Starkeya sp. ORNL1: one gene and its partner. The protein of the gene in region 1 interacts with the protein of each later gene in a pairwise test. Links are inferred from orthologs where the notes say so. Each region holds a gene or a part of one and is shown in the gene's direction. Other genes may lie near its edges. The genes, in order: recA and dprA.

The links.
Region 2: the proteins of recA (region 1) and dprA interact in binary tests that used the Bacillus subtilis proteins (3 or more experiments, as listed by UniProt). The link is inferred for Starkeya sp. ORNL1 from one-to-one orthologs.

What each region holds. Positions count from the first base shown.
Region 1 is NZ_CP048834.1:219,751-234,567, forward strand. What follows is about bases 3,655-6,615. They hold recA (recombinase RecA), read left to right. Parts: upstream 3,655-4,574; coding sequence 4,575-5,657; downstream 5,658-6,615. Other genes in these bases: G3545_RS01050 (hypothetical protein), read right to left, coding at 3,655-3,966; G3545_RS01055 (hypothetical protein), read right to left, coding at 3,988-4,242; alaS (alanine--tRNA ligase), read left to right, coding at 5,808-6,615. Outside these bases: G3545_RS01025 (IclR family transcriptional regulator), read left to right, coding at 49-903; G3545_RS01030 (hypothetical protein), read right to left, coding at 913-1,086; G3545_RS01035 (MFS transporter), read right to left, coding at 1,095-2,264; G3545_RS01040 (LysR family transcriptional regulator), read left to right, coding at 2,386-3,282; more of G3545_RS01050, read right to left, coding at 3,610-3,654; more of alaS, read left to right, coding at 6,616-8,462; G3545_RS01075 (cyclic nucleotide-gated ion channel), read left to right, coding at 9,428-10,711; G3545_RS01080 (NADP-dependent isocitrate dehydrogenase), read right to left, coding at 10,800-12,011; G3545_RS01085 (RNA methyltransferase), read left to right, coding at 12,217-13,026; G3545_RS01090 (cycloisomerase), read left to right, coding at 13,114-13,953; murI (glutamate racemase), read left to right, coding at 14,205-14,817. UniProt on the Bacillus subtilis protein: Multifunctional protein involved in homologous recombination, DNA repair and competence.
Region 2 is NZ_CP048834.1:861,756-876,528, forward strand. The notes cover bases 7,420-10,336. They hold dprA (DNA-processing protein DprA), read left to right. Parts: upstream 7,420-8,289; coding sequence 8,290-9,384; downstream 9,385-10,336. Other genes in these bases: G3545_RS04180 (dihydroorotase), read left to right, coding at 7,420-7,614; plsY (glycerol-3-phosphate 1-O-acyltransferase PlsY), read left to right, coding at 7,680-8,285; topA (type I DNA topoisomerase), read left to right, coding at 9,555-10,336. Outside these bases: G3545_RS04140 (chorismate mutase), read right to left, coding at 97-393; Asp-tRNA(Asn)/Glu-tRNA(Gln) amidotransferase subunit GatA, read right to left, coding at 393-1,874; Asp-tRNA(Asn)/Glu-tRNA(Gln) amidotransferase subunit GatC, read right to left, coding at 1,879-2,166; G3545_RS04155 (metal-dependent hydrolase), read right to left, coding at 2,366-3,067; Holliday junction resolvase RuvX, read left to right, coding at 3,241-3,717; G3545_RS04165 (AEC family transporter), read left to right, coding at 3,722-4,651; G3545_RS04170 (hypothetical protein), read right to left, coding at 4,695-5,081; G3545_RS04175 (aspartate carbamoyltransferase catalytic subunit), read left to right, coding at 5,352-6,308; more of G3545_RS04180, read left to right, coding at 6,301-7,419; more of topA, read left to right, coding at 10,337-12,197; G3545_RS04200 (MDR family MFS transporter), read right to left, coding at 12,350-13,831; G3545_RS04205 (alpha/beta hydrolase), read left to right, coding at 14,069-14,773. UniProt on the Bacillus subtilis protein: Protein that helps load RecA onto ssDNA during transformation. Binds cooperatively to circular ssDNA, is able to bridge different segments of DNA. Favors the loading of RecA onto SsbA- or SsbB-coated ssDNA and formation of RecA-DNA filaments.

The sequences.
Region 1 (14,817 bases):
CCAGCCCGTCGGGGAGTTTCCCCGGCCCTGTGAATGACGGAGACGATGATGAAGGGTGTGGCCGCGGATCCTGTCGCGAAGCGCACGCGCGGCCTCGACCGTGCCTTCGAGATCCTCGAATTCCTGCGCGGCCGGCGCCAGCCGATGCGGCCGAACGAGATCGCGAGCGCGATCGGCGCGCCGCGCTCCTCGGTCTATGAGCTCGTCAATCTGCTGCTGCGCCACGGCATGCTCGAATATTCGGGCGGGGACGGGCGGGTCTTCCTCGGCCGCAGGCTCTATTTCCTCGGCACGGCCTATTCCGCGCAGTTCGACCTGATGCGCGAATGCGCCGCGCTGCTGGAGCGCCTCGCCGAGGAGACTCGCGAGACCTCCCAGATGTGCATGCTGGACGGCAACAAATACACCGTCGCCATGATGCGCGAGGGCGTGCGCACCTTCCGTATCTCGTCCGATGTCGGCGAGCTCGTTCCGATCCCGTGGACGGCGTCCGGCCGCCTGCTCGTCAGCCATATGAGCGACGCGGAGATCCTCGATTTCATCCCGCCGGGGGATTTCATCCTGCCCAATGGCCGAGAACTCGATCCGGCCCAGTTCATCGCCGAGGTCCGGCGGGCGATGGCGGACGGCTATTTCACCTTCAACAGCACGGTGGAGAACTTCACCTATTGCTTCGCTGTTCCGGTGTTCCAGGCGGACGGCGTCTGCATCGCCACATTGTGCCTCGTCACCCCCAGGGAAGACGGATTGCGGCATCGCGACCCCTATCTCGGCAGCCTGCTCACGGCAGCCGGCGAGTTGTCGGAGCAGCTCGGCTACCTTGCCGCGGACAAGGGATCACGCCGCCCGGCTGGCGCCGGAGCGCTGCGCCCGGCCGGGGAGCCGGCCCGCCGCAAGCTTTGACGGAACGGCTCACCCGCCCGGATGTTCGCCAAGGCGCGCCTCGATGCGCGCGGTCCTGCGGGCCGCGGCGACGAAGGCGGCGATGAAGACCATGCTGAGCAGCAGCACGATGGTCGGCCCCGGCGTCACCGTTCGTTGAATGTCTGCTTGTGGGCATTGTTCGAACGTCAGGAAACGGCGCATCCCGCGGGTCAGGGAAGGCCGCAGACCGGGACCGCTGCCTTGCGGCCAGCCGTGAACAGCACCAGCGACAGACCGGACGCGGCCGCCACGGCGCCTGCGACGGCGACGGCGGGGTAGCCCAGCCCGCCGGCGATGACCGCGCCACCCAGCGCCGCGCCCACGGCGTTGCCAAGGTTGAAGGCGCCGATATTTACCGATGAGGCGAGGTTCGGCGCATCCGATGCGGCGGCCATCACTCGCATCTGCAGCGGTGGCACCAGCGCGAAGCTCGCCACCCCCCACAGGAAGATCAGGACGGCGCTGGGCGCGGCGAACGGCATCGCCGCGGCGAAGGCCACCAGCAGAGCGATCAGCGCGGCCAGTGTGACGATAAGCGTACGGTCCACCGAGCGGTCGGCGAACCGGCCACCCAGCCAGTTGCCGAAAGTGAGACCGACACCATAGGTCACCAGCATAGCCGTGACGAAGCCGATGGAAGCCTGCGTCTCCTGCTGCAGGATCGGTGCGATATAGGTGAACACCGTGAACATGGCGGTAGAGCTCAGCACGGTGAGAGCCAGCGCCAGCAGCACCGGGGGGCGGCCGAGCACCTTCAGTTCCGAGATCATGTCGCCGGCCGCTTCAGCTGGAGTATTGGGAAGCGTCAGCCGCAGCGATGTCATGGCGACAACGCCGAGCACTGCGATGCCCCAGAACGCCGCGCGCCAACCGATCAGGTCGCCGGCCCAGGTGGCCAACGGCACGCCGACGACATTGGCAGTGGTCAGGCCCATGAACATGGCGGCGACCGCGCCGGCACGCCTGTTTTCCGGCACCAGGCTGGCCGCGACGATTGAGCCGACACCGAAGAAGGCGCCGTGGTTCAGCGAGGTGATCAGCCGCGCCGCCAACAGCATCTCGTAGCTGGTCGACAGCGCCGCCATGAGGTTGCCGATGGTGAAGATCGCCATGAGGCTGATCAGCAAAGCACGGCGCGGCACCCGGCCGGTCGTGAGCGTCATCAGTGGCGCACCCAGCATGACGCCGACGGCATAGGCGCTGATCAGCAGTCCGGCACTGGGGATCGACACGCCAAGATCGCCGGCGATCACCGGCAGCAGGCCCATCGGCGCGAATTCAGTCACGCCGATGCCGAATGCGCCCGCGGCCAGCGCGAGAAGAGGTGGATTGAGTTTCATGGCGAGATCGCTCAAGGGGATTGAGGGGCACTTGGGATTGCATTTCCCCAGTGAGATGGACGGTCCCCTCGTCACAGAGTAGGCCTGTCACAGGCCAAGTATTTTTGATCTGGGTGCAAAGATGGTGATGGAGGGTGCGGACCGCGCACGGGAGCTCGCAGTCTTCTCCACGATTGCGCGCACGGGCAGCTTCTCCGCCGCTGGCCGCTCGCTTGGCCTCACGCCATCAGCGGTCAGCCGGACCATTGACCGAATCGAGGCGCGTCTGGGCGTGCGATTACTTATCAGGACGACCCGCGCGCTGACCCTGACGGCGGAGGGCCAGAGCTATCTCAGCGCCGCCCGGCGCATCCTGGCGGACCTCGACGAGGCGGAGCGGGTCGTCGCTGATCAGGGCGCACCGCGCGGACGGCTGCGGGTGAGCGCTGCCCTCTCGCATGGCCGTCTTTGCGTCGTGCCTTTGCTGGGCGATTTCGTCCGCCAGTATCCGCATATCCTCGTCGATCTGAGCCTGACGGACACGGTCGTCAACGTCGCAGCGGGCCAAGCGGATGTTGCGATCAGGTTCGGTCCGCTGGCGGACAGCGCGTTGACGGCGCGGCGGATCGGCGAGACCGGTCGCTGCGTCGTGGCCTCGCCCGCCTATCTGACGCGGCACGGCACACCGCGGGTGCCGGAGGACCTGCTCCAGCACAATTGCCTGAACTTCAATTTCCGCCGTGCCGAGCCGGGATGGCCGTTCCGCCGGGAAGGGCGCGATTATGCACTGACCGTGACCGGGACCATCGAAGCCAATAATGGCGAGACACTGGGACAGCTTGCATTGGACGGCGTGGGAATAACGCGCGTCGGCAATTTCGGCGTCGCCAACGACATCGCGGCCGGCCGTCTCGTATCCCTCCTGGAAGCCTTCAATCCGGGCGACGTTGAGCCGATCCATGCCGTCTTTGTTGGCGGCGCCAACATGCCCGCGCGCGTGCGCGTCTTCGTCGACTATCTGGCCGAACGCCTACGCTGAAGTCGTCCATCTGAACCATCATTCTTGCCAAAGCTGGGAAGGCGTCATTGCGCGGCATTCCATCTTCCACTCTACCCGCACGATTGGTGGGCGACGGGCGGCTAACTAGAATGAAGTCGCGGACTTCGCTGTTGCCGCAAAAGATGAAGACTATATCGCCCTCATCGGCGACGCTCAGGTGAAGCAATTGTCGAAGCGATTTCAGAGGTAGGTTCTGTGCTTCATCGAGAATGACAACTGGCGTGCTGTAGTAAAATTTGAGGAGCCGGCTTTCAACGTCGTGGATGCTGCCACCGGGAACGACGCCGAGTTCATCACATAGGGCTCTCAGGAGGGCTTGGAGCGACCCGCTGAGCACTTGCGTGACCGTAAAGAGGTGAGCGGCGAGCGGCTGTTGAGGTCGCCGCGCTGAGGCTTGTGCTCATAGAGCGTCAGGCACGCGGCTATCTGAATACGCAAATCCTGGAGCGTTCCGGGGAACGGCTCGGTCGGGCACTCGACCTTGGCGGTCTTTTTGTTCGTGCGGTCGCCGCCTGCCCAGCCGAGGAGGGCGCAGAAGTAGCGTTGTTCCAGGATGCCGAAGATGCCTTCAATGGCCTTTGCAGAGGCGTTGCAAGGGCGGGCGCGTACGATCTGGGACGAGCGCTCGCCACCGCCATACTCAACGCGTTCCACAAGCTTCATGGCGTCGTCGGCGAAATCCGCTCAACCGTATTCCGATTCGTTGTCCAGATAGAGGCCACGTGGCATGCCCCACGCCGGATCCTGCGTCATTCGGATGAAGCTGGCGATCACGTCGGCATTGCGAATGCCCTCGCCCTTGCCGAGAAGGAGGAGATCGAGGCGTATCCGGTTTGTCGCCTGATCCAGCCATGCAATGGCTTTCGGCCAAGCCTCCGAACCGTCTTCGCGGAGCATTACCATATCGAGGTGATGGACATCGCCGACGACGAGCTGCATGGGCTCCATGCCGACCCGTGTCCGCCGAATGCGCGGCCGCGCATCTTCATATGCCTTACCGTCGCGATTGATGACGGCGACAGCACGGAACTGCGCTTCCTGTTGTCCGTTTGACGAAGGCCCATCCTCTTCATTTTCAATGGCTTCGTGTCGCGGAACGACAAAAAGCGTTGGTGATCAGAACGACAACAATCGTTTGCGCCTCCATCATCGCCATTTCGACCGTGTCGCATAAGAACATATTGCGAACTGAGAACAAAAAGGGTACAGGTATCTCAATCCCTGAACAGCTCATTTTCAACGCCCCCTTGCATGCGACACGGAGCCCAGCAATGACTCAAGCGACGTTGCGACTCGTCGAAGGATCTTCCATGGACAAGGCCAAGGCGCTGGATGCAGCGCTCACCCAGATCGAGCGGCATTTCGGCAAAGGCTCGATCATGCGGCTCGGCAAAAACGACAAGGTCATGGAGATCGAGACGGTCTCGACCGGCTCGCTCGGGCTTGATATCGCGCTCGGCGTCGGCGGCCTGCCGCGCGGGCGCGTGGTCGAGATCTTTGGACCGGAATCTTCCGGCAAGACCACGCTGGCGCTGCACACCATTGCCGAGGCCCAGAAGAAGGGCGGCATCTGCGCCTTCATCGACGCCGAGCACGCGCTCGATCCGATCTATGCCCGCAAGCTCGGGGTCGATCTCGACAATCTCTTGATCTCCCAGCCGGATGCCGGTGAGCAGGCGCTGGAGATCGCCGACACTCTGGTGCGCTCCGGCGCGGTCGATGTGCTGGTGGTGGATTCGGTGGCCGCGCTCACTCCGCGCGCCGAGCTCGACGGCGAGATGGGCGACAGCCAGCCCGGCATGCAGGCGCGGCTGATGAGCCAGGCACTGCGCAAGCTCACCGCCTCGATCTCCAAGTCCAACACCATGGTGATCTTCATCAACCAGATCCGCATGAAGATCGGGGTGATGTACGGCAGCCCGGAGACCACGACGGGCGGCAACGCGCTGAAATTCTATGCCTCGGTCCGGCTCGATATCCGCCGCATCGGCTCGATCAAGGAGCGCGACGAGGTGGTCGGCAACCAGACCCGAGTCAAGGTGGTGAAGAACAAGCTGGCGCCGCCGTTCAAGCAGGTCGAGTTCGACATCATGTATGGCGAGGGCGTCTCCAAGATGGGCGAACTGATCGACCTCGGCGTGAAGGCCGGCGTGGTCGAGAAGTCCGGCGCCTGGTTCTCCTATGACAGCCAGCGCCTCGGCCAGGGCCGCGAGAACGCCAAGAACTTCCTGCGTCAGAATCCCGACGTCTCCGGCCGTATCGAAGCGACCATCCGCCAGAATGCCGGCCTCATCGCCGAGCAGATCCTCGCCGGCAGCGGCGAAGAGGATGACAGCGACGGCGACGGCGAATGAAGGGCGGGCGGGGCGACGGATCGGTGGGGTGAGCGACGCCGCCTTTCTGGACAAGCTTTTGACGCGTCGTTAGAACCGGGGCTCGCGCCTCGTGCGCGGGCCGGTGGTCGTTCCTCGCCGGTTATCTGGTAACCGGCGGACTTGGGTTCGATGAGCGGCGTCAACGAGATTCGATCGACCTTCCTCGACTATTTTGCGAAGAACGGCCATCAGGTCGTTGAATCTTCGCCGCTCGTGCCGCGCAACGACCCGACATTGATGTTCACCAATGCCGGGATGGTGCAGTTCAAGAACGTCTTCACCGGCATCGAAAAGCGTCCCTATTCGCGCGCGGCGACGTCGCAGAAGTGCGTGCGCGCCGGCGGCAAGCACAACGACCTCGACAATGTGGGCTACACCGCGCGGCACCACACCTTCTTCGAGATGCTCGGCAATTTCTCCTTCGGCGACTATTTCAAGGAGAATGCGATCGAGTTCGCCTGGAACCTGATCACCCGCGAATTCGAGCTGCCGGTCGATCGCCTGCTGGTGACGGTCTATCACGAGGATGACGAGGCGTTCGATCTGTGGCGGCGCATTGCCGGCCTGCCGGAATCCAAGATCATCCGCATCGCCACCTCCGACAATTTCTGGCAGATGGGCGATACCGGCCCCTGTGGCCCGTGCTCGGAGATCTTCTACGACCACGGCCCGCACATTCCCGGCGGCCCGCCCGGCTCGGCGGACGCCGATGGCGACCGCTTCATCGAGATCTGGAACCTCGTCTTCATGCAGTTCGAGCAACTGCCGGGCGGCGAGCGCATTAACCTGCCGCGGCCCTCGATCGATACCGGCATGGGGCTGGAGCGCATCTCGGCGGTGCTGCAGGGCACCCACGACAATTACCAGACCGACCTGATGCGCGCGCTCACCGGCGCGGTGGCCGACCTCACCAATGTCGAGGATGACGGCCCGATGAAGGCGAGCCATCGCGTCATCGCCGACCATCTGCGCGCCGCGACCTTCCTGGTCGCGGACGGTGTACTGCCGTCCAATGAGGGGCGCGGCTATGTGCTGCGCCGGATCATGCGCCGCGCCATGCGCCATGCCGAGCTGCTCGGCGCCCGCGATCCCCTGATGTACCGTCTGGTGCCGGTGCTGGTGCGCGAGATGGGCCGCGCCTACCCGGAGATCGTGCGGGCGGAATCGCTGGTCACCGAGACGCTGAGGCTGGAGGAGACCCGATTCCGCAAGACGCTGGAGCGTGGCCTCGCCATCCTCGAAAGCGAGAGCGAAGGCCTCGGCGAGGGGGCGAGCTTCTCCGGCGAGACCGCCTTCAAGCTCTATGACACCTATGGCTTCCCGCTCGATCTGACCCAGGACGCGCTGCGTGCCCGTGGCATCACCGTCGACTTGCCGGCCTTCGACACCGCCATGGAGCGCCAGCGCACCGAAGCGCGCGCTTCCTGGGCGGGTTCGGGCGAGGCGGCGACCGACACGGTGTGGTTCGGCGTGCGCGAGAAGGTGGGTGCGACCGAGTTCCTCGGCTATGGCACCGAGAGCGCCGAAGGCACGGTGACGGCGCTGATCTTCGACGGCGCCCCGGTCGAGGTGCTGGCGGCCGGCACGCGCGGCCTCGTGGTGCTGAACCAGACGCCGTTCTATGGCGAATCCGGTGGCCAGGTCGGCGACAGTGGCCGCATGGTCGGCGAGAACGGCGTCGAGGTGCGTGTGCTCGACACCCAGAAGAAGCTCGGCGACATCTTCGTCCACGAGGTCGAGGTGGAGAGCGGCACGCTGAAGCTCGGTGATCCGCTGGCTCTCACCGTCGACGCCGAGCGGCGCGGCGCGATCCGCGCCAACCATTCCGCGACGCATCTGCTGCACGAGGCGCTGCGTCGCGTGCTGGGCGACCATGTCGCGCAGAAAGGCTCGCTGGTCGCGCCGGAGCGGCTGCGTTTCGACTTCAGCCATCCCAAGCCTCTGGACGAGGCCGAACTCGCCGCGGTGGAGGACATCGCCAACCGCATGGTGCTGCGCAACGAGCCGGTCGAGACCCGGCTGATGGCGGTCGACGATGCCGTTACCTCCGGGGCGCGGGCGCTGTTCGGCGAGAAATATGGCGACGAGGTTCGCGTCGTCTCGATGGGCACCGATCCCGGCAATGGCGCGCCGTTCTCGGTGGAGCTGTGCGGCGGCACCCATGTGAGCCGCACCGGCGACATCGGCATCGTCACCGTGCTCGGCGAGAGCGCGGTTGGCGCCGGGGTGCGTCGCATCGAGGCGATGACCGGCAACGGCGCGCGCCGCCACCTCAATGCCGAGAGCCGGGCACTGCACGCCGCGGCGGCGCAGCTCAAGGCGCCGGTTGGTGAGCTCGAGGCGCGCGTCGCCCAGCTCGTCGAGGAGCGCCGACGTCTGGAGCGCGAGCTCGGCGATGCCAAGCGCCGGCTTGCCATGGGCGGTGGCGAGGCGGCGGAAGAGCCGGTGCGCACCGCGGGTGCGGTCAAGCTGCTGGCGCGGCAGGTCTCCGGTATCGACCTCAAGGATCTGAAGAGCCTCGCCGATGAGGGCAAGAAGCGCATCGGCTCCGGCGTCGTCGCCATCGTCGCGGTGACGGAGGAGGGCCGGGCGGGCCTGGTGGTCGGTGTTACCGATGATCTCGCCGGCCGTTACGACGCGGTGGCGCTGGTACGCCGCGGCGCCGAGGCGCTCGGCGGCAAGGGTGGCGGCGGGCGCGCGGACATGGCGCAGGCCGGCGGCCCGGACGGCGCGCGTGCCGCCGAAGCGCTGGCGGCGATCGAAGCTGCGGTGGCGGAAGTCTAGGTCACATACCCATAAAGGGATTCCCTGCGGCTCGGTGTTCTGATTCATTGATCTCAGCCTTGGAGGTTGAGATGGCGCGATTTGACCTGACGGATTTCGAGTGGTCGGTGATCGAGCCACTTCTGCCGACGAAGGTGCGCGGGGTTGCACGCGTGGATGACCGTCGCGTTCTGAACGGCATCTTCTGGCGCCTGCGCACCGGGGCGCCATGGGCCGATATCCCTTCGCGCTATGGCCCTCATACGACCTGCGTGAACCGCTTCAACCGGTGGCGCAAGGCCGGCCACTGGGCGCGCATTCTGAAAGCCGTATCAGCTGCTTACGATGGCGATATCCAGATGATCGACGCCTCGTCGATCCGCGTTCACCAGCATGCCGCCAACGGCCAAAAAAAGACGAGCGATCCCGTTGCATGGGTCGCTCGCGCGGCGGCCTGACCACCAAGATCCACGCGCTCGTCGACGCCGAAGGCCGCCCGATCCGCCTGAAGCTCACCGAGGGCCAAGCTCACGACGGGCGCTCGGCCACCGACATGCTGGACGCGGTCGAGCCGGGAAACATCCTTCTCGCCGACAGGGCCTATGACAGCGACGCCTTGCGAGACGAGATGGCTGGGCGCGGCGCATGGGCCAATGTTCGCGCCATGCCCAACAGGGTCAAAACCCTCGCCTTCAACGCCTGGCTCTACCGCCAACGCAACGCTGTCGAGCGCTTCTTCAACAAACTCAAACACTTCAGGGCCGTCGCCACCCGCTACGACAAGCGAGACGACAATTTCCTCGCCTCAATCCAGCTCGCTTCAATTCGCATCTGGCTGCGAAGTTATGAGTCGGTCACCTAGGGCCCTTTCCGTCCGCGCGGAATCGTGCGAACGATAGAAAGTGCTCTAGATTCAACAGGCTGGAGCAGGTCCTAGTTGCCGCAGGGGAGCGGCCATGACGCGTAGCGGGTCTCGGCGGCAAAGTATGGGCGCGAGGCTCCGGCATGTCGTCCGGACGTTCGTCAAGAATTGGCCGGTCGGCCGGCTGCGGCGGCGCTGCTACGAGGTGCTGGAACGGGATTCCGCGCGCGACAAGCTCGCCGAGCGGATCAATCTCGCGCTCATCGCGCTCATCGTCGCCAATGTGGCTGCCGCGGTGCTGGAAACGGTGCCGGAACTGTTCCTGCGCGACCGGCCGGAATTCCATGCGCTTGAGCTGGTGTCACTGGTCGTATTCGCCGTGGAGTATGCGCTGCGGATCTGGGTGGCGCCGGAAAACCCGCGCTATCGCGGCCTGTCCAAGCGAGCGGCGCGCCGCCGCTATGTGGTGACGCCGACGGCGCTGATCGATCTCGTCGCCTGGCTGCCCTTCGTACTCGGCCCGCTCCTGGGCTTCGACTTGCGCACCCTCGCTATATTGCGGCTGCTGCGCTTCGTGAAGCTGGTGCGGTATTCGCCGGGCCTGCAGTCGCTGCTGGAGGTGCTGCGCAGCGAGCGCCAGTCGCTGGTTGCCTGCCTGTGGCTGGTCGCGGGGGCAGTGCTGGTTTTCGCCTCCGCCATGTATCTGGCGGAAGGCACGGTGCAACCGGACAAGTTCGGCTCGATCCCGGCCGCCATGTGGTGGGCGATCACCACCGTGACCACGGTCGGCTACGGCGATGCCTTTCCGGTAACGGTGATCGGCCGCATGATCGGCGCCTGCACCATGCTTACCGGCATCATCATGATCGCGCTGCCGGTCGGCATCACCGCCACCGCCTTCGTCGAGGTGATCAAGCGGCGTGATTTCATCGTCACCTGGGGCATGGTCGCCCGGGTGCCGCTGTTCGCCGACCTCGATGCCGCCGGTATCGGCGAAATCCATCGGCTGCTCTCCTCCCATATTGCGGAGAATAACGACGTGATCGTGCGCAAGGGCGATGTCGGCCGCTGCATGTATTTCATCGCCTCCGGCGAGGTCGAGATCGAATTGCCGGGCGGCCCGCTGATGATCGGGGAGGGCGATTTCTTCGGTGAGCTCGCGCTGATCCGGCACACCTTGCGCACCGCGACAGTCCGGGCGCGCGGCCGCTGCATGCTGCTGGTGCTGGACGGCGCGCATCTCGACGAGTTGATGCACAACCGTCCGGAGATCGGCCACCGCATCCGCGCCCACGCCAGGCGGGCGGATGCGCCGGAGCCGGTCGCGCCGAAGGGAGATATCGCCGCCGTCGAGATGGAGTCGGCTGTCGTCGTGGAATCATCGTCGCCGCAGGAGGCCAAAGGCTGATTCCAACCCGCGAACATGAATCGGCCCGCGCGAACGCGGGCCGACGTGTTCAGGTCTCTCGCCGCCAGGCAGGCGGCGGAGTGCAATCTTAGGCGAGCGCCTTGCTGAGATTCTCGGAGATCTTGTCGAGGAAGCCGGTGGTGGAGAGCCACTTCTGGTCGGCACCGACCAGGAGCGCGAGGTCCTTGGTCATGTAGCCGCTCTCCACCGTGTCGACGCACACCTTCTCCAGCGTGGCGGCGAAGGCGGCGAGATCGGCATTGTCGTCGAGCTTGGCGCGGTGGGAGAGACCGCGGGTCCAAGCGAAGATCGAGGCGATGGAGTTGGTCGAGGTCTCCTTGCCCTTCTGGTGCTCGCGATAGTGGCGGGTGACGGTGCCGTGGGCGGCTTCGGCTTCCACGGTCTTGCCGTCCGGCGTCATCAGCACCGAGGTCATCAGGCCGAGCGAGCCGAAGCCCTGCGCCACGATGTCGGACTGCACGTCGCCATCATAGTTCTTGCACGCCCAGACATAGCCGCCGGACCACTTCAGCGCCGAGGCCACCATGTCGTCAATCAGGCGGTGCTCGTACCAGATCTTGCGCTTCTCGAACTCGGCCTTGAACTCGGCGTCGTAGATCTCCTGGAAGATCTTGCGGAAGCGGCCGTCATACTGCTTCAGGATGGTGTCCTTGGTGGAGAGGTACACCGGGTAGCTGCGCTGCAGTCCGTAATTCAGCGAGGCGCGGGCGAATTCGGCGATGGATTCGTCGATGTTGTACATCGCCATGGCGACGCCGCCGCCGGGGTAGTTATAGACCTCGTGCTCGATGGTCTCGCCATTGTCGCCGACGAACTTGATGGTCAGCTTGCCCGAGCCGGGCACCACGAAGTCGGTGGCGCGGTACTGGTCGCCGAAGGCATGGCGGCCGACGATGATGGGCTGGGTCCAGCCGGGGACCAGGCGCGGCACGTTCTTGCAGATGATCGGCTCGCGGAAGATCACACCGCCGAGGATGTTGCGGATGGTGCCGTTCGGCGAGCGCCACATCTTCTTGAGGTTGAATTCCTTCACCCGGCCGACGTCCGGCGTGATGGTGGCGCACTTCACGCCGACGCCGACCCGCTTGATCGCCTCGGCCGCATCCACTGTGACCTGGTCTTCGGTGAGGTCACGATTCTCGACGCCCAGATCGTAATATTCCAGGTCGATGTCGAGGTAGGGGTGGATCAGCTTGTCCTTGATATACTGCCAGATGATACGGGTCATCTCGTCGCCGTCGAGTTCGACGACAGGATTTGCGACCTTGATCTTCGCCATGGGTATCCCTCGCGCGGCGGTATCTTAATGAGGACTCGGCGGGCGTCCGCGCCTCGCTCGCCGGCATCGGGGTGATACCCCGGCTCAGCCGCACTGGAAAGCACGAGGCGCGCCATTTTTCCGCCCTGCGGGAAAATTGTGGTCCGGCTTCGCAACGCCGCGCAGGGCGGCTATACCCGCGGGCTTTGAGGGAGAAGCACGCGCAATGCCAGGTTCGGGTACCGACAGCACCAAACCATGGGCGGAAGGCGGGCCGGTGGTGATCCTGGTCGAGCCGCAGCTCGGCGAGAACATCGGCGCGGCGGCGCGCGCCATGGGCAATTTCGGGCTGTCGCGGCTGCGCCTCGTCAATCCGCGCGAGGCTTGGCCGAACCCGAAGTCGGTGACCTTCGCCTCGGGGGCGGACCGCATACTGGAGGGCGCGCAGCTCTTCCCGGATGTGCGCTCGGCGATCGCCGACCTGAAGTTCGTCGCCGCCACCACGGCGCGCGAGCGTGGCATGGCAAAGCCGGTGTTCGGCGCCGACGCCATCGCCGAGCAGACCGCGGTGCGGCTTGCGGCGGGCGAGGATGTCGGCCTGCTGTTCGGGCGCGAGCGTACCGGCCTCTATACGGAAGAGGTCTCGCTGGCGGATGTGATCCTGACGCTGCCGGTCAATCCCGCCTTCGCCTCGCTCAATCTCGGCATGGCGGTCGCCATCGTCGGCTATGAGTGGTTCAAGCGTGCCTCCTCCGGCGCGCTGCCATTCGCGCCACCGGAGCGCTCGCCTCTGGCCGACAAGGGCGACCTGCTGGCCTTCTTCGATCATATGGAGCGCGAGCTGCAGGAGGCAGCATTCTTCCGCTCGCCGGAGAAGCAGCCCTCCACTACGCGCAACATCCGCAACATCTTCCACCGCATCGGCCTCACACGGCAGGATCTGGCGACGCTGCACGGCATGGTGACGGCGCTGGTCGAGGGGCGGGAAGGGCGGGCGCGCCGCAAGGCCGAGCACACGGCGCGCAAGGAGCGCTGAGCGGGTGAAGCATTCCTGACGTCATTGCGGCGTCACGGCCACGTCGAATGGTTCGGCCTCCAGTCCCCAACGGAGGAATCGGCCATCATGAAAACCGCTCTCATGGTCGCGCTCTCGCTCGCCGTCCTGCTCCCCGCGGCGCAGGCGGAGGAGGCTTCGCCCGTCCCGGTCGGGCGCTCGGAAGTGCTCGCCACCTTCGCCATCAAGGACGCCCGCCAGGCGGTTGGTGTGGATGCGGAGGCGTTCTACGCCATCGACAACACCGTCATCGCCAAGTTCGAGAAGGCCTCCGGCAAGCCGCTGGCGCGGTGGGAGGGCCCATCGGGCGGCCCGATCATCCATCTCGACAGCGCCGCAGTGATCGACGGCAGGATCTACACTGCCCATTCCAACTATCCCGAATGGCCGATGACCTCCTCGCTGGAAGTGTGGGACGCCGCCACGCTGAAGCACGTGGAGAGCCACAGCTTCGGCATCGATCGGGGTTCGCTCACCTGGATCGACCGCGACGCCAAGGGCCAGTTCTGGGGCGGCTTCGCCAATTACAACCGAGTGTTCGACAAGAGCCCGCTCGCTTACAGCAACAAGTACAACACCCAGATCGTGCGCTTCGACAAGGATTGGCGGGTGGCCGAGGCCTATGTGCTGCCGGACAACCTGGTTGATCGCTTCGCCGACATGAGCAATTCGGGCGGCTCCTTCGGCCCGGACGGCAAGCTGTACCTCACCGGCCACGACAATGCCGAGCTCTATGTGATGGAACTGCCCGAGATGGGCTCGGTGCTGCGCTGGACCGCCACCATCCCGCTGCAGATCGCCGGCCAGGGCTTCGCCTTCGACCGCACCAAGCCGGACGTGGTCTACGGCATCATCCGCAAGACCAACCAGGTGACGGTAAACCGCATCATCCCGCCGGGGGTGAACTGAAGCCTGCATCAAAGCGGCGCTCCGTGTGAGCATCCTTCGAGGCTCGCTTCGCTCGCACCTCAGGATGACGTGGTTCTTGTGCGGAAACAGGTCCACGTCATGCTGAGGCGCCGGCCGCAAGGCCGGCCTCGAAGCACGCAAGCTGGGCGCCGCTCACCTTTGATTCACCAAAATGCGCCACAATCCCGCCGGGGATGAGGGACATGACGATGCGTATCGAGACTCCTTCCGTTTCCGGCGCCGGCGGGTCGATGTCCGGCGGATCAAGCAGGCCGTCCTACGTGTCCTATCAATCCGCGGGCGCAGCGCTTCACGCGCCAACCATATTGGTGTTCGATTCCGGCCTCGGCGGGCTCTCGGTGTTCCGCGAACTGGCGCGGGCGAGGCCGGATGCGCGCTTCGTCTACGCGGCCGACGATGCCGGCTTTCCCTATGGCCGCCTCGGCGAGACCGAGCTGGTGGGGCGGGTGCTCTCCGTCATGGAGGCGTTGATCGCCCGGCTGGCCCCGGATGCCGTAGTGATCGCCTGCAACACCGCCTCGACTTTGGTGCTGCCGGCGCTGCGCGCGCGCTATTCCATTCCCTTCGTCGGCACCGTGCCGGCGATCAAACCGGCCTGCGAAGGCTCGGTGACCAAGCAGGTCAGCGTGCTGGCGACGCCCGGCACGGTGAAGCGCGACTATACCCAGGCGCTGATCCGCGATTTCGCCGGCGCGTGTCAGGTCACGCTGGTCGGCTCGCTGCGGCTCGCCTCGATCGCGGAAGCCGCGATGGCGGGCGAAGAGGTGTCGGATGCCGACATCGCCGCGGAGATCGCCCCCGCCTTTGTGCGCGAGGGTAAGGCCCGGACGGACACCGTCGTGC
Region 2 (14,773 bases), 650 kb from region 1 along the record:
AAAAACATCGGCAATTCGTTTGATTTCAGCGCGAATGCTTCCGAAATCGAATCAAATCAAGAACGTTTACACCCGCACGAAAATACCGAGCGGCGTTCAACCGAGGCGTTCATTCTCGTAGGCGATGACCCAGTCGATCATCACCCGCCAGAGCTTCTCGGCAAGCTCGGGCGGCACGCCCTCGGTCTCGGCGCGGGAGCTCACCTTCTCCACCACGTCCTCGACCCGCTCCGGCAGCAGGGCGGCGAGGCCCTCGCTCCGCTTGACGGCGATGACGTGCTTCACCACCTCGAGACGGCGCGCCAGCAGCACGACGATCTCGGCGTCGATACGGTCGATCTCGGCGCGGAACGGAGCGAGCGAGCGTTCGTTGGAAGGCAGCTCGCGCGACATCACACCCACCATTTGTCCGTGACTTCGAAGCGGCCGGCCGCTTCTTCCACCACCTGGCCCAGCGAGAACAGCGTCGCCTCGTCGAACGGGCGGCCGATGAGCTGGAGGCCGAGCGGCAGGCCGTCCGAGGACAGGCCGGCCGGCACCGAGATGCCCGGCAGGCCCGCCATGTTCAGCGTCACCGTGAACACGTCCTGGAGATACATCTCCACCGGATCGGCGCCGGACTTCTCGCCGATGCCGAAGGCGGGCGAGGGCGTGGCCGGCGCCAGCACGGCGTCGATGCCGTCGGCGAAGGCGTTCTCGAAGTCGCGCTTGATCAGCGTGCGTACCTTCTGCGCCTTCAGATAATAGGCGTCGTAATAGCCCGCCGAGAGCACATAGGTGCCGATCATGATGCGGCGGCGCACCTCGGAGCCGAAGCCGGCGGCGCGGGTCTTCTCATACATCTCGACGATGTCGCGGCCGGGCACGCGCTCGCCATAGCGCACGCCGTCATAGCGGGCGAGGTTGGAGGAGGCCTCGGCCAGAGCCACGATGTAGTAGGATGGCAGCGCGTATTTGGTGTGCGGCAGGTGGATGTCGACCACCTCGGCGCCGGCGTCGCGCAGCCAGTCGGCGCCCTGGTGCCAGAGCGCCTCGATCTCCTCGGACATGCCGGCGACCCGGTATTCGCGCGGGATGCCGATGCGCTTGCCCTTCACCGAGGCGCCGATGGCGGACTCATAGTCCGGGACCGCCAGGTTGGCGCTGGTGGAATCCTTCGGATCGTGGCCGGCCATGGAGCGCATCAGCAACGCGGCATCGTTCACCGAGCGGGCGATGGGACCCGGCTGGTCGAGCGAGGAGGCGTAGGCGACGACGCCCCAGCGCGAGCAGCGCCCATAGGTCGGCTTGATGCCGACGGTGCCGGTGAAGGCCGCCGGCTGGCGGATCGAGCCGCCAGTATCTGTCGCCGCCGCGCCCGCGCAGATATGCGCCGCCACCGCCGCCGCCGAGCCGCCCGACGAGCCGCCGGGCACCAGCGGCTGGGTCGAGCCCGTGCGCCGCCAGGGCGAGACCACAGGGCCGAAGGCGCTCGATTCGTTCGACGAGCCCATGGCGAACTCGTCGTGGTTCAGCTTGCCGAGCAGCACCGCGCCGTCGCGCCACAGATTGGCGGTGACGGTGGATTCGTAGGGCGGCACGAAGTTGCGCAGGATGTTCGAGCACGCCGTGGTGCGGATGCCGTCGGTCGCGAACAGGTCCTTGACGCCGAGCGGGATGCCTTCCAGCGGGCCTGCCGTGCCGGCAGCGATCTTTGCGTCGCTCGCCTTGGCCATGGCGCGCGCCTTGTCTGGCGTCGCCAGCACATAGGCGTTGAGGTCGCCGGCCGGCTCGATGGCGGCGAGATAGGCTTCGGTCAGTTCGGCAGCGCTGAAATTGCCGAGCGCCAGACCTTCGCGGGCGGCGGTGATGGTGAGGCGGGTGAGGTCGCTCATCGGATCACTCCACCACTTTCGGGACGGCGAAGAAACCGTCCTCGGCCAGCGGCGCATTCGCCAGCACACGCTCGGGATAGTGGCCGTCGGTGACGACGTCCTCGCGCAGCGGCAGCTTCATCGGGGTGACGCTGGTCATCGGTTCGACACCTTCCGTGTCGAGCTCATTAAGTTGCTCGACAAAGGCGAGGATGGAATTGAGCTCGCCCTGGAGATGGGCCACCTCGTCCTCGGTCACCGCGATACGCGCGAGATGCGCGACACGACGGACCGTCGCCTGATCGACCGACATATGACGTCCTTAGGAAAAGCGGAACCGGCGCGCCCTATAGCAGGGTGCGCCGGGATGGGGCAACGCGGAGCTGCTTTAGGCGAGCATCCTTCGAGGCTCGCTAACGCTCGCACCTCAGGATGAGGTCGCTCTCTAAAAACCACCTCATCCTGAGGTGCCCGGCAAAGCCGGGCCTCGAAGGATGCTGAAGCAGAGCGCCCTAAAGCCCGATCTCCACCGGCTTGCCGCTCTCCAGCACCTTCACGGTGGCTTCCTCGTCGACCAGCGCGACGAAACGGTCGGCATTCGGCTCCAGCGGCGGGAAGGAGGCGTAGTGGCAGGGGATGATGGTCAGCCCCGGCACATAGCGCTTTACTGCCAACGCCGCGGTGTCCGGCCCCATGGTGTAGCGGTCGCCGATCGGCACCACCACGACATCGGGCTTATGGATCTCGGCGATCAGTCCCATGTCGGAAAAGATGTCGGTGTCGCCCATGAACCAGATGGTCGGCTCGCCCGGCGCCTTGACGATGATGCCGTTCGGATTGCCGAGATAGACGGACTTGCCCTCGACGATCATTCCCGAGGAATGGTCGGCGCGCACCAGCGTCACGGTGAAGCCGCCCTGGTCGGTGGTGCCGCCGGTGTTCATCGAATCGAGATTCTTCACGCCCTGCGTCGCCAGCCAGGAGCAGAGGTCGGCATTCGTCACCACCTTGGCGCCGGTCGCCTCGGCGATCGCGGCGGTGTCGCCAAGATGGTCGCCATGGCCATGCGTCAGCAATATGTGGGTGGTGCCGAGCACCGCGACGTCGCGGCTCGAGGCGAAGGAAGGATTGCCGGACAGGAACGGGTCGATGAGCACGACCTTGTCCGCGAAATCCAGCCGAAAGGCGGAGTGGCCGTACCAGGTGATCTTCATAGGCGTCTCCATTAAACATCGATGGGGACAATAGGGCGCCACACCGCAGGTACAAGGGTGAGCCCTACCGTTCCCGCTTTTGTGTCGACATGCTGGCGACGCTCTTCGTCAGCCGGATGACGACGTGGGCCTGGTCGGTGGCGCTGCGGAATATACCGTGCTAGCGCATGGCTATGACTGCTCCGATCCTACCGATCACCGAGGCCGCCGCCGTCCTGCCGACGCGCGGCACACTGCTGGGGCTCGACCTCGGCACCAAGACCATCGGCATTGCCAGTTGCGATCCGGAGCGTCGGCTCGCCACCGCGGTCGAGACCATCGCCCGCAAGCAGTTCACGCCGGATGCCGCGCGCATCCTCGATCTCGCCAAGGCGCGCGGCGCCGTCGGCTTCGTTCTCGGCCTGCCGGTGAACATGGACGGCTCGGAGGGTCCACGGGCGCAGTCGACCCGCGCCTTCGCCCGCAATTTCGCGCGGTTGACCGAACTGCCGATCGCGCTGTGGGACGAGCGGCTCTCCACTGCCGCGGTGGAGCGCGACCTGATCGCCGCCGATGTCAGCCGGGCCAAGCGCGCAGCGGTGGTCGACCAGCACGCCGCCGCCTTCATTCTGCAAGGCGCGCTCGACCGGCTGCGTATGCTCAGCGCCTGACGCCATGGCGAATGTGCTGGCGGCGCTGGTGCCGGTGTTCCTGATCATCGCGCTCGGCATCGCGCTGAAGCGTTTCCTGCTGCCCGAGGCGAGCCACTGGATCGCGCTGGAGCGGCTGACCTATTTCGTGCTGTTCCCGGCCCTGCTGGTGGTGAGCATCGCCCGCACCGATCTCGGCGGCGTCGCGGTGGTGGAGGTGACCGTCGCCCTGCTCGGCGCCATCGCCATCATCGGCAGCGCGCTGATGCTGGCGCGCCGCCCGCTCAGCCGGGCGCTGGGGCTCGACGGGCCGGGCTTCACCTCGGTGTTCCAGGGCGCGCTGCGCTGGAACACCTATATCGGGCTCGCCGTGTCCGGCGGCCTTGCCGGGCCGGCCGGGCTCGCTGTGGCGGCGGTGGCGATCGCCGTCATCATCCCCACTGTCAATGCGCTGAGCGTCATCGTGCTGGCACGCCACGGCACTGCGGGCGGCGATGCGCGCCTCATACTGATGCAGCTAGCGCGCAATCCCTTCATCTGGTCCTGCGCGGCGGGCATTCTCATCAATGCACTGCACGTGCCGGTGCCGGCGGTGCTGATGAGCTTCGCCGACATTCTCGGCCGTGCCTCGCTGGCGCTGGGCCTGCTCGTGGTCGGTGCCGGATTGCGGCTCGACGATCTGCGCCGGCCGCGCATGGCGACCTGGCTGACATGCGTGCTGAAGCTCGGCGCGCTGCCGGCTCTCGCGGTCGCCATCGGCGTGGCGTGCGGGCTGTCGGGGGTCGATCTTCTGGTGGTCGCGATCGCGAGCGCAGTGCCCTCGGCGCCGAACGGCTATGTGCTGGCGCGGCAGATGGGCGGCGACGCGCCGCTGCTGGCGCAAATGCTGACCATACAAACGATACTGGCGGCGGTGACGCTTCCTCTGGTCATCGCCGCCGTATCAATGCTTTAGCCAGGCTCTAGCTCGACCTCAGCAATGCTGTGGCAAAGCCGGGTCAGCAACGGGTGTAGTAACCTTGGCCGCGATACGGGCCGCTCTGCACCCAGCAGCGGGAGCCATAGGCATAACGCGGCGCCGGGGCGTAATAGACCTGCGGCGGCGGCGCATAGACCACCGGCGGGGCAGCGTAATAGTAGGGGTCGCCATAATAGGGACCGCGGGCCGCACCTGCGATGGCCGCGCCGGCCAGCACGCCGGCGGCCACACCGCCAGCAACCCAGCAGCCATTGCAGCGCACCTGCTCGGTGGCGGCAGGCACCGACTTGGCAAGGCCAAGGTCAGCGCCGAGCGGTGCAGCCGAAACCGGGGTCGCGAGCGACGCCGCGACGGTCGCGGCAAGACCGACGCCAGTGAACATCTTGGAGAAACGCGTGCTCGACATGAGACTTACTCCTGAGGACACGCCTCAACGTTACGGCGTGATCTATATCGAGTGTGGGGCCGATGTGGTGAACGGCAACTGAATGGACGGTGACCGTTTGGTGACGCGATTCCGGCTTTTCAGTTCACTTTTCAACGCACGGCCGTCCGCAGCGTTACTTCAACGCGAACGCGTGACGTATGTTCCCACCCGTCAATACCGATTCCGGTGGGAATCGATGGTCAGGTGCTTGCGATTACGGGCGGGTGCCTCTATCCAGCCGACTTCGATATGACATCGAACCCGACCGCCACCAGCTTCACCTTCCCGCACCGGCATTTGCTGGGCATAGAAGGGCTTTCGGCCGAGGACATCATCGGCCTGCTCGATCTTTCCGAAGAGTTCGTCGCCCTCAATCGGGAAGTCGAGAAGAAGCGCGCCACGCTGCGTGGCCGCACCCAGATCAATCTGTTCTTCGAAGCCTCCACGCGCACCCAGTCGTCCTTCGAGCTGGCGGGCAAGCGGCTGGGCGCTGACGTGATGAACATGTCGGTCAGCACCTCCTCGGTGAAGAAGGGCGAGACCCTGATCGACACCGCGGCGACGCTGAACGCCATGCACCCGGACGTGCTGATCGTGCGCCACTCAGCTTCCGGCGCGGTGGAATTGCTGGCGCGCAAGGTCGACTGCTCGGTGGTGAATGCCGGCGACGGTGCCCATGAGCATCCGACGCAGGCGCTGCTCGACGCGCTGACCATCCGCCGCAACAAGGGACGCATCGAGGGGCTCACCGTCGCGATCTGCGGCGACATCCTGCATTCGCGGGTCGCCCGTTCCAACATATTGCTGCTGCACCGGCTCGGCGCGCAGGTCCGCGTCATCGGCCCCTCGACACTGCTGCCGCGCGACATCGACCGCTTCGGCGTCGACGTCTATCGCGACATGAAGGCTGGTCTCGACGGCGTCGACATCGTCATGATGCTGCGGCTGCAGCGCGAGCGGATGAACGGCTCCTTCGTGCCCTCGGTGAAAGAGTATTTCCACTATTGGGGTCTCGACGAGGCCAAGCTGCGCTACGCCAAGCCGGACGCCCTCGTGATGCATCCCGGCCCGATGAATCGTGGCGTCGAGATCGATTCCGCGGTGGCGGACGGCGCCCAGTCGCTGATCCGTGAGCAGGTCGAGATGGGCGTTGCGGTGCGCATGGCGGTGCTCGACGCGCTGTCGAGGAACCTTCCCAATGCCTGAGCCCCGAATCTCCGATCCTCGCCCCACCCTTCTCGCCGGCGCCCGGATCGTCGATCCCTCGCGCGACCTCGACACCGCCGGCGACCTGCTGATCATCGACGGCGTCGTCAAGGACATCGCCACCGGCCTGCGCAATGCCGGGCTGCCCGAGGACACCGAGATCGTCGAGTGCCGCGGCCTCGTCATCGCTCCGGGCCTCGTCGACATGCGCGCCTTCATCGGTGAGCCAGGCGCCGAGCATCGCGAGACCCTGGCCTCGGCCAGCCAGGCGGCAGCGGCCGGCGGCGTCACCACAATCGTCTGCCAGCCGGACACCGATCCGATCATCGACGACCCCGCCATCGTCGACTTCGTCAAGCGCCGGGCCCGCGACACCGCCATCGTGCACGTCCATCCGATGGCGGCGCTCACCAAGGGTCTCGCCGGGCGCGAGATGACCGAGATCGGCCTGCTCGGCGCTGCGGGTGCGGTCGCCTTCACCGACGGCGCGCGCTCGGTCGCTTCGGCCCAGGTGCTGCGCCGGGCACTGACCTATGCGCGCGATTTCGGCGCGCTGATCGTGCATCACACCGAGGATGCCACGCTCACCGGCGAAGGGGTGATGAATGAAGGCGAGCTCGCCTCGCGGCTCGGCCTTGCTGGTGCGCCCAAGGCGGCGGAGGCCATCGTGTTCGAGCGCGATGTGCGGCTCACCGGCATTACCGGCGGGCGCTACCATGCCGCCTCGCTCACCTGCGCCGAATCCCTTGCCGTGCTGCACCGGGCGAAGGAGGACGGGCTGACCGTGACCGCTTCCGCCTCGATCAATCATCTGACGCTCAACGAGCGCGACGTCGTCGGCTATCGCACCTTCTTCAAGCTGTCGCCGCCGCTGCGCGGCGAGGATGACCGCGTCGCTCTGGTCGAGGCGGTGGCGAGCGGGCTGATCGACGTCATCGTCTCCGACCACAATCCGCAGGATGTCGACGTCAAGCGCCTTCCCTTCTCCGAGGCAGCGCCCGGCGCCATCGGGCTGGAGACCATGCTCGCCGCCGGTCTGCGGCTGGTGAATAGCGGCGCCGTCGACCTGAAGACGCTGCTGCGCGCCATGTCGACCCGCCCCGCCGAACTGCTTGGCCTCGACGCCGGCTCGCTGCGCCCCGGCGCGCCGGCCGACATCGCGGTGATCGCGCTTGACGAGGCCTGGCTGCTCGACGCCGCCAGCCTGAAATCACGCTGCCGCAACACGCCGTTCGACGAGGCGCGTTTCGAGGGCCGCGTAGTGCGCACCCTCGTTGCCGGCCGCACGGTGTATGAGTACGTTTGACGTTACGGACGCACGAACAATAAGCCCGGCACAAGGCGGGGCATGACGGGTGGGGAGCGCATATCATGACCTGGTCCCTCCCCGCCTTGCTTACCTTTCTCAGCCTCGCGCTCGGCTACCTGCTCGGCTCGATCCCGTTCGGGCTGATCATCACGCGCCTGGCCGGAACGCAGGACATCCGCACCATCGGCTCCGGCAATATCGGCGCCACCAATGTGCTGCGCACCGGGCGCAAGGGGCTCGCCGCGGCTACCCTGGTCGGCGACGCGCTGAAGGGCGTTGTGGCGGTGCTGGTCGCCCGCGCGCTGTGGGGCGAGCAAGCAGCGCTGCTTGCCGGCCTCGCCGCCTTTCTCGGGCATGTCTTCCCGGTGTGGCTGCACTTCAAGGGCGGCAAGGGCGTCGCCACCTTCCTCGGCGTCGCGCTTGGCCTGTTCTGGCCGGCGGCGATCGCCTTTGCCGTGGTCTGGCTTTCCTGCGCCAAGCTCACCCGCTATTCCTCGCTCTCGGCGCTGATCGCCAGCGTTGCCGCGGCAATCGCGGCCTACCTCCTTGGCAATGCTCCAGCCGCGCTGTTGCTCGGCTTGCTCGCCGTTCTGATCTGGATCACCCACCGCGCCAATATCGCGCGGCTCATAGCCGGCACCGAGGGCAAGATCGGCGGGAAGGCGTGAGGCCATGTCGCGGCTCGACGATGCACAGCGCCGCGACTGGCTCCGGCTGATCCGCACCGAGAATATCGGCCCGCGCAGCTTCCGCTCGCTGATCGAACGCTTCGGCAGCGCTGCTGCCGCCATAGAGGCGCTGCCGAGCCTCGCCCGTCGTGGCGGCGGCCTGATCGCGCCTCGCGTGCCGGACGTAAGGGAGGCCGACACCGAGATCGCGGCGCTGGCGAGGCTGGGGGGCCGCTTCATCGGGCTCGACGAGCTGGACTATCCGCCGGCGCTGCGCGAGACCGAGGGCGCCCCGCCGCTTATCGCGGTACGCGGGCGCATCGACATGCTGAGCCGGCCGATGGTCGGCGTGGTCGGCGCGCGCAACGCCTCCGGCGCCGGGCGCATGATGGCAGCCAAGCTCTCCCGCGAGCTTGGCCGCACCGGACTGATCATCGCCTCCGGCCTCGCCCGCGGCATAGACGCCGCGGCGCATGAGGCCGGCCTCGATACCGGCACCCTTGCCGCCCTTGCCGGCGGCCATGACCGGCCCTACCCGCCGGAGAATCTGCCGCTGCTGGAGCAGATCCTCGAACGCGGCGTGGTGATCACGGAGATGCCGCTCGGCTGGGTGCCGCGAGCGCGCGACTTTCCCCGCCGCAACCGGCTGGTCTCCGGCGTCTCGCTCGCCGTGCTGGTGGTGGAAGCGGCGGAGCGTTCCGGCTCGCTCATCACCGCGCGGCTCGCCGGCGAACAGGGCCGCGACGTGTTCGCGGTGCCGGGCTCCCCGCTCGACCCGCGCGCTGCCGGCACCAACCAGCTGATCAAGCAGGGCGCCGGGCTGGTGACCTCCGCCGCCGACATACTCGACGTGCTCGGGCCTTTGATCGAGCGCCCGCCGGCCGCATTCAGGGAGCCGCCGGCGCCCTTCGCCGCGGAAGAGCCGACCGAGAGCATCCGCACCCGCATGCTGGGTTTGCTCGGGCCGACGCCGCTCGCCGTCGACGATCTCGCCGAATTGGCGCAGGCTTCCGCCTCCGACGTGCAGATCGTGCTATTGGAACTCGACATTGCCGGCCGGCTGGAACGTCATCCCGGCGGCCTCGTATCGCTACTCTGATCCGGCATTTCTGGCGTCTTCGACACCCTCCGGTGGTGGGGCGCAAATGTCACGCCATTTGCATAGGAGACCCGCATTCGGGACGGTGCATTTGACAGCGTGGCATGGCTACCCCATTTTCCGGCCGCTCTCGGGGCTGAGCTTTTCCTCCAACGAAACATGGCAGGCGCATGCAGGTCGTCATCGTCGAATCGCCCGCTAAGGCGAAGACGATCAACAAATATCTCGGACCGGGCTATGAGGTGATCGCCTCATATGGCCACGTGCGTGATCTGCCTGCCAAGGATGGCTCGGTCGATCCCGAGCATGATTTCCGCATGCTGTGGGACATCGATCCCAAGGCGCAGAAGCGGCTCGCCGACATCGCGCGGGCGGTGAAGGCCTCCGATGGCCTGATCCTCGCCACCGATCCGGATCGCGAAGGCGAAGCCATCTCCTGGCACGTGCTGGAGATATTGAAGGAAAAGCGCGCGCTGAAGGACCAGCCGATCTCGCGCGTGGTCTTCAACGCCATCACCAAATCGTCCGTGCTCGAGGCGATGAAGAACCCGCGCATGATCGACGCGGCGCTGGTGGACGCCTATCTCGCCCGCCGCGCCCTCGACTATCTGGTCGGCTTCACGCTTTCCCCGGTGCTGTGGCGCAAGCTGCCCGGCGCCCGCTCGGCGGGGCGCGTGCAGTCGGTGGCGCTGCGCCTGGTCTGCGACCGCGAGCGCGAGATCGAGGTCTTCGTGCGCCGCGAATATTGGTCGATCGCCGCGACGCTGGCGACGCCGCGCAATGAGACCTTCGAGGCGCGCCTCACCGGCGCCGACGGCAAGAAGATTACCCGGCTCGACGTCGGCACCGAAGCCGAGGCGATGACGTTCCGCAGCGCGCTGGAGAAAGCGGACTATGTGGTGCGCTCGGTCGAGGCGAAGCCCGCCCGCCGCCACCCCTACCCGCCCTTCACCACCTCGACGCTGCAGCAGGAGGCGAGCCGCAAACTTGGCTTCGCACCGGCCATCACCATGCGCATCGCGCAGCGGCTCTATGAGGGCATCGACATCGGCGGCGAGACCGTCGGCCTCATCACCTATATGCGTACCGACGGCGTCGACATGGCGCCGGAGGCGATCGCCGCGGCACGCTCGGTGATCGGCCACGAATATGGCGAGCGCTACGTGCCGTCCGCGCCGCGCAAATACACCGCCAAGGCGAAGAACGCGCAGGAGGCCCACGAGGCCATCCGGCCGACCGACGTGGCGCGGCTGCCGAAGGAGGTCGCTCGCCAGCTGGAGCCCGACCAGGCCAAGCTCTATGAGCTGATCTGGCTGCGTACCGTGGCGAGCCAGATGGAATCCGCCGAGCTGGAACGCACCACCGTCGATATCGACGCCAAGGTGTCGGGCCGCGCGCTGGAGTTGCGCGCCACCGGCTCGGTGATCAAGTTCGACGGCTTCCTCACGCTCTATCGCGAAGGCCGCGACGACGAGGAGGAGGACGAGGAGAATCGTCGCCTCCCCGCCATGTCCGCCAACGAGATCCTGGCGAACAAGGGCATCAAGGCCGACCAGCATTTCACCGAGCCGCCGCCGCGCTATTCGGAAGCCTCGCTGGTCAAGCGCATGGAAGAGCTCGGCATCGGCCGGCCCTCCACCTATGCCTCGGTGCTCGCGGTGCTGCGTGACCGCGAATATGTGAAGCTCGACAAGCGCCGCCTCGTCCCCGAGGACAAGGGCCGGCTGGTCACGGCGTTCCTGGAGAGCTTCTTCGACCGCTACGTCGAGTACGACTTCACGGCCGACCTCGAAGAGAAGCTCGACCGCATCTCCGCGGGCGAGCTCGAATGGAAGGACGTGCTGCGCGACTTCTGGCGCGACTTCGCGGCCGCCGTCGGCGAGATCAAGGACCTGCGCGTCTCCGAGGTGCTCGCCGCGCTCGACGAGATGCTGACCGCGCACGTCTTCCCGCCCAAGGAGGACGGCTCGGATCCGCGTGTCTGCCCGACCTGCGGCAATGGCCGTCTGTCGCTCAAGATGGGCAAGTTCGGCGCCTTCATCGGCTGCTCGAACTATCCGGAGTGCAAGTACACCCGCCCGCTCGCCGCGCAGAATGGCGAGAATGGCGAGGCGGAAACCAACGGCACCCGCGTGCTCGGCACCGACCCGGTGACGGGCCTGGAGGTCACGCTGCGCGAAGGGCGCTTCGGCACCTATCTCCAGCTCGGCGAAGGCAAGGACGGCGAGAAGCCGAAGCGATCCAGCCTGCCCAAAGGCCTCGCGCCGGCCGATGTCGATCTCGAGACCGCCCTCGCCTTGCTCTCGCTACCGCGCGAGATCGGCCGGCACCCGGAAAGCGGCGAACCGATCCTCGCCGGCATCGGCAAGTTCGGCCCCTATGTGCAGAGCGGCAAGACCTACGCCAATATCGACGCCGGTGACGACATCCTCTCGATCGGCCTCAACCGCGCAGTGGCGCTGATCGCCGACAAGCAGAACAAGGGTCCGGGCGGACGCCGGGGCACACCCGCCGGCCGCGAACTCGGCGAGTATCCGGAAGTCGGCGGCGTGATCAGCGTGCGCCCCGGCCGCTTCGGGCCTTATGTGAACCACGGCAAGATCAATGCGACGCTGCCGAAGGGCACCGACCCGGAGACGGTGACGCTGGAGCAGGCGGTCGAGTTGATCAAGGCCAAGGCCGGCACGACACCGGAGCGCCCGGCGCGCAAGGCGGCGGCGAAGAGTTCGCCGGCTAAGAGCCCGGCGAAGAAGCCGGCGGCCAAGAAGGCGCCCGCCAAGAAGCCGGCTGCGAAGAAGGCCGCTGAGGGCTAGCCTGTCATCCCGGCCCACGGCTCTTGCCTTCGGCAAGCCGGGAGGACAGGCTCCGCGATGCGCTGAGCCGGGATCGCACGAAGCTGGAGAGCGTCACGCGATCCCGGATACGGCCTGACGGCCGTTCCGGGATGACGTCTTCTGGTGCGCCCCTACTCGATATCGATGTGGTGCACCGTGGTGCGCAGCGGGCGCTCTTCCATGATGAGGGTCGCCACCAGCCCGATGAACAGCGCGAAGCCCGCCGCTGCGAACACCCAGCGGAAAGCGTGCGCCATGGTCGCCGCTTCCGCAGCGCCCAGGGCCAGCGAACCTCCGGTCTCGTGCGGGCCGCTGACGCCGGCGAGCCCGATCACGATGGCGCCGAACACCGCGGTCAGCACCGCGCCGCCGAGCGAGCGGAAGAAGTTCATCGCCGCCGTCGCCGTGCCGATCTGCGGCACCGGCACCGCATTCTGGATGCCCACCGTCGCCACCGGCAGCACCGTGCCGAGCCCGACGCCGGCTATCCCGGTGAGCAGCACCAGAACGGCGAGCGGCACGCCGGCGGGATCGATGGCGAGCACCGCCAGCGCTAGCATGCCGATGGCCTGACCGGCGACCGGCAGGCGCTTGTAATGGGGGATATGCGGCATCAGCCGGCCGGTGGCGGTGGCGCCGACCACCACGCCCGCCATCAGCGGGATCATGGCGAGCCCGGATTGGCTGGCCGAGAGGTGCAGCACCGACTCGAAATAGAGCGGCAGCTCGATCGACAGGCCGATCAGCGTACCCATGGCGCAGGCCGCGGCGATGATGCCGGTGAGCACCACCTGGTTCGACAGCACCGAGAGCGGCAGCAGCGGTTCCACCGCGGTGGCGATGCGCAGGCCGAACAACGCCCAGAGCACCACCGATCCGGCGACCAGGCCCAGAACTTCGACCGACCCCCAGGAGAAGCGCGTGCCGCCCCAGCTCAGTGCCAGCAGCATCGCCACGGTGGCCAGGCACATCAGCAGCGCGCCGAGCACGTCGAGCCGGTGCTTGTGGTGGTGCGGCGGCAGCCGGCGCAGCGCCCGCTCGCTGCGCACCGCGGCGGCGATGCCGAGCGGCACATTGATCCAGAAGATCAGCGACCAGTGCAGATGCTGGGCGAAGAAGCCGCCGAGGATCGGACCGGCAATGGAGGAGGAGATGAAGACGGCGGCGAAATAGCCCTGGTACTTGCCGCGGTCGCGCGGCGCGATCATCAGCCCGATAATGGTCTGCGCCAGCGAGATCAGCCCGCCGCCGCCAATGCCCTGCAAGGCGCGGGCGACGATAAGCCAGAAGATGCTCGGCGCCAGCGCGCAGGCGATCGAGCCCACCAGGAAGACGGCGATGCCGGCGAGCAGCACAGGGCGCGGACCGTAGATATCGGCGAGCTTGCCAACCAGCGGCGTCACCGCTGTGGCGGTGAGCAAATAGGAGGTGACGATCCAGGGCAGGCTTTCGAGATCGGAGAAGGCAACGCCGATGGTCGGCAGCGCGGTGGCAACGATGGTCTGGTCGAGAGCGCTGAGGAACATCGCCAGCATGACGCCGAACAGGATCGTGCGGACTTCGGCTGGGTCGAGGGTCAGGGAGGCGTCGCTTCCCGGAGAACGGGCATCCATCGTGATTCTTTCCGGCTTCAGGCAGGCTTCGGACACTGAGGGCCCGGCGCGGCGGCAACATGAACCGGAATGCCGGGATTGCAAGTGAGCAAACGATCAATTTCAGGAGCGATTGACGATCCAAGGTTCGGCTTTTCCGAAATCGAGTTCCGTCAACCGACGACTATTCCGAACATCGGGAAAGATTATGTTGCGCTCGCGCCGGGGATCTCTCCGGGCAAAGGCGGAGACGGCGAAATGCTCAAACTGGTGTTCGGTGCCCTGGCACTTCTTGGTTCGGCGGTGCCAGTGGCAGCTGAGGTGCACCCCTTCCCGGCCGCGTTCCGCACCGAGGATATCAAGGTGGATGCGGATACCACCATCCATGCCCGCGTCGGCGGACAGGGACCCACGGTGGTGCTGATCCATGGCTTCGGCGATACCGGCGACATGTGGGCGCCACTCGCGGCCAACCTGGTGAAGGACCACACCGTCGTCGTTCCCGACCTGCGCGGCATGGGCCTCTCCTCCCATCCCGCCGGCGGCTATGACAAGAAGACCCAGGCTGGCGACGTACGCGCGGTGCTGGAGAAGCTGGGCCTCGACCGCGCGGTGATTGTCGGCCACGACATCGGCACCATGGTCGCCTATGCCTATGCCGTGCGCTACCCGCAGGCGACGGTGAAACTGGTGGTCATGGATGCGCCGGTCCCCGGCATTCCGCCCTGGGACGAGATCGTGCGCAATCCGCTGCTCTGGCATTTCGATTTCGGCGGCCCGGATGCCGAGCGGCTGGTGGCGGGCCGCGAGCGCATCTATCTCGACCGCTTCTGGAACGAGTTCGCCGGCAATCCGGCCAAGATCGACGAGGCGACGCGCGCCCATTATGCCGCGCTCTATGCCCAACCCGGCGCGATGCGCTCCTCCTTCGCCCAGTTCCGCTCGATCCGTAGGGATGCCGAG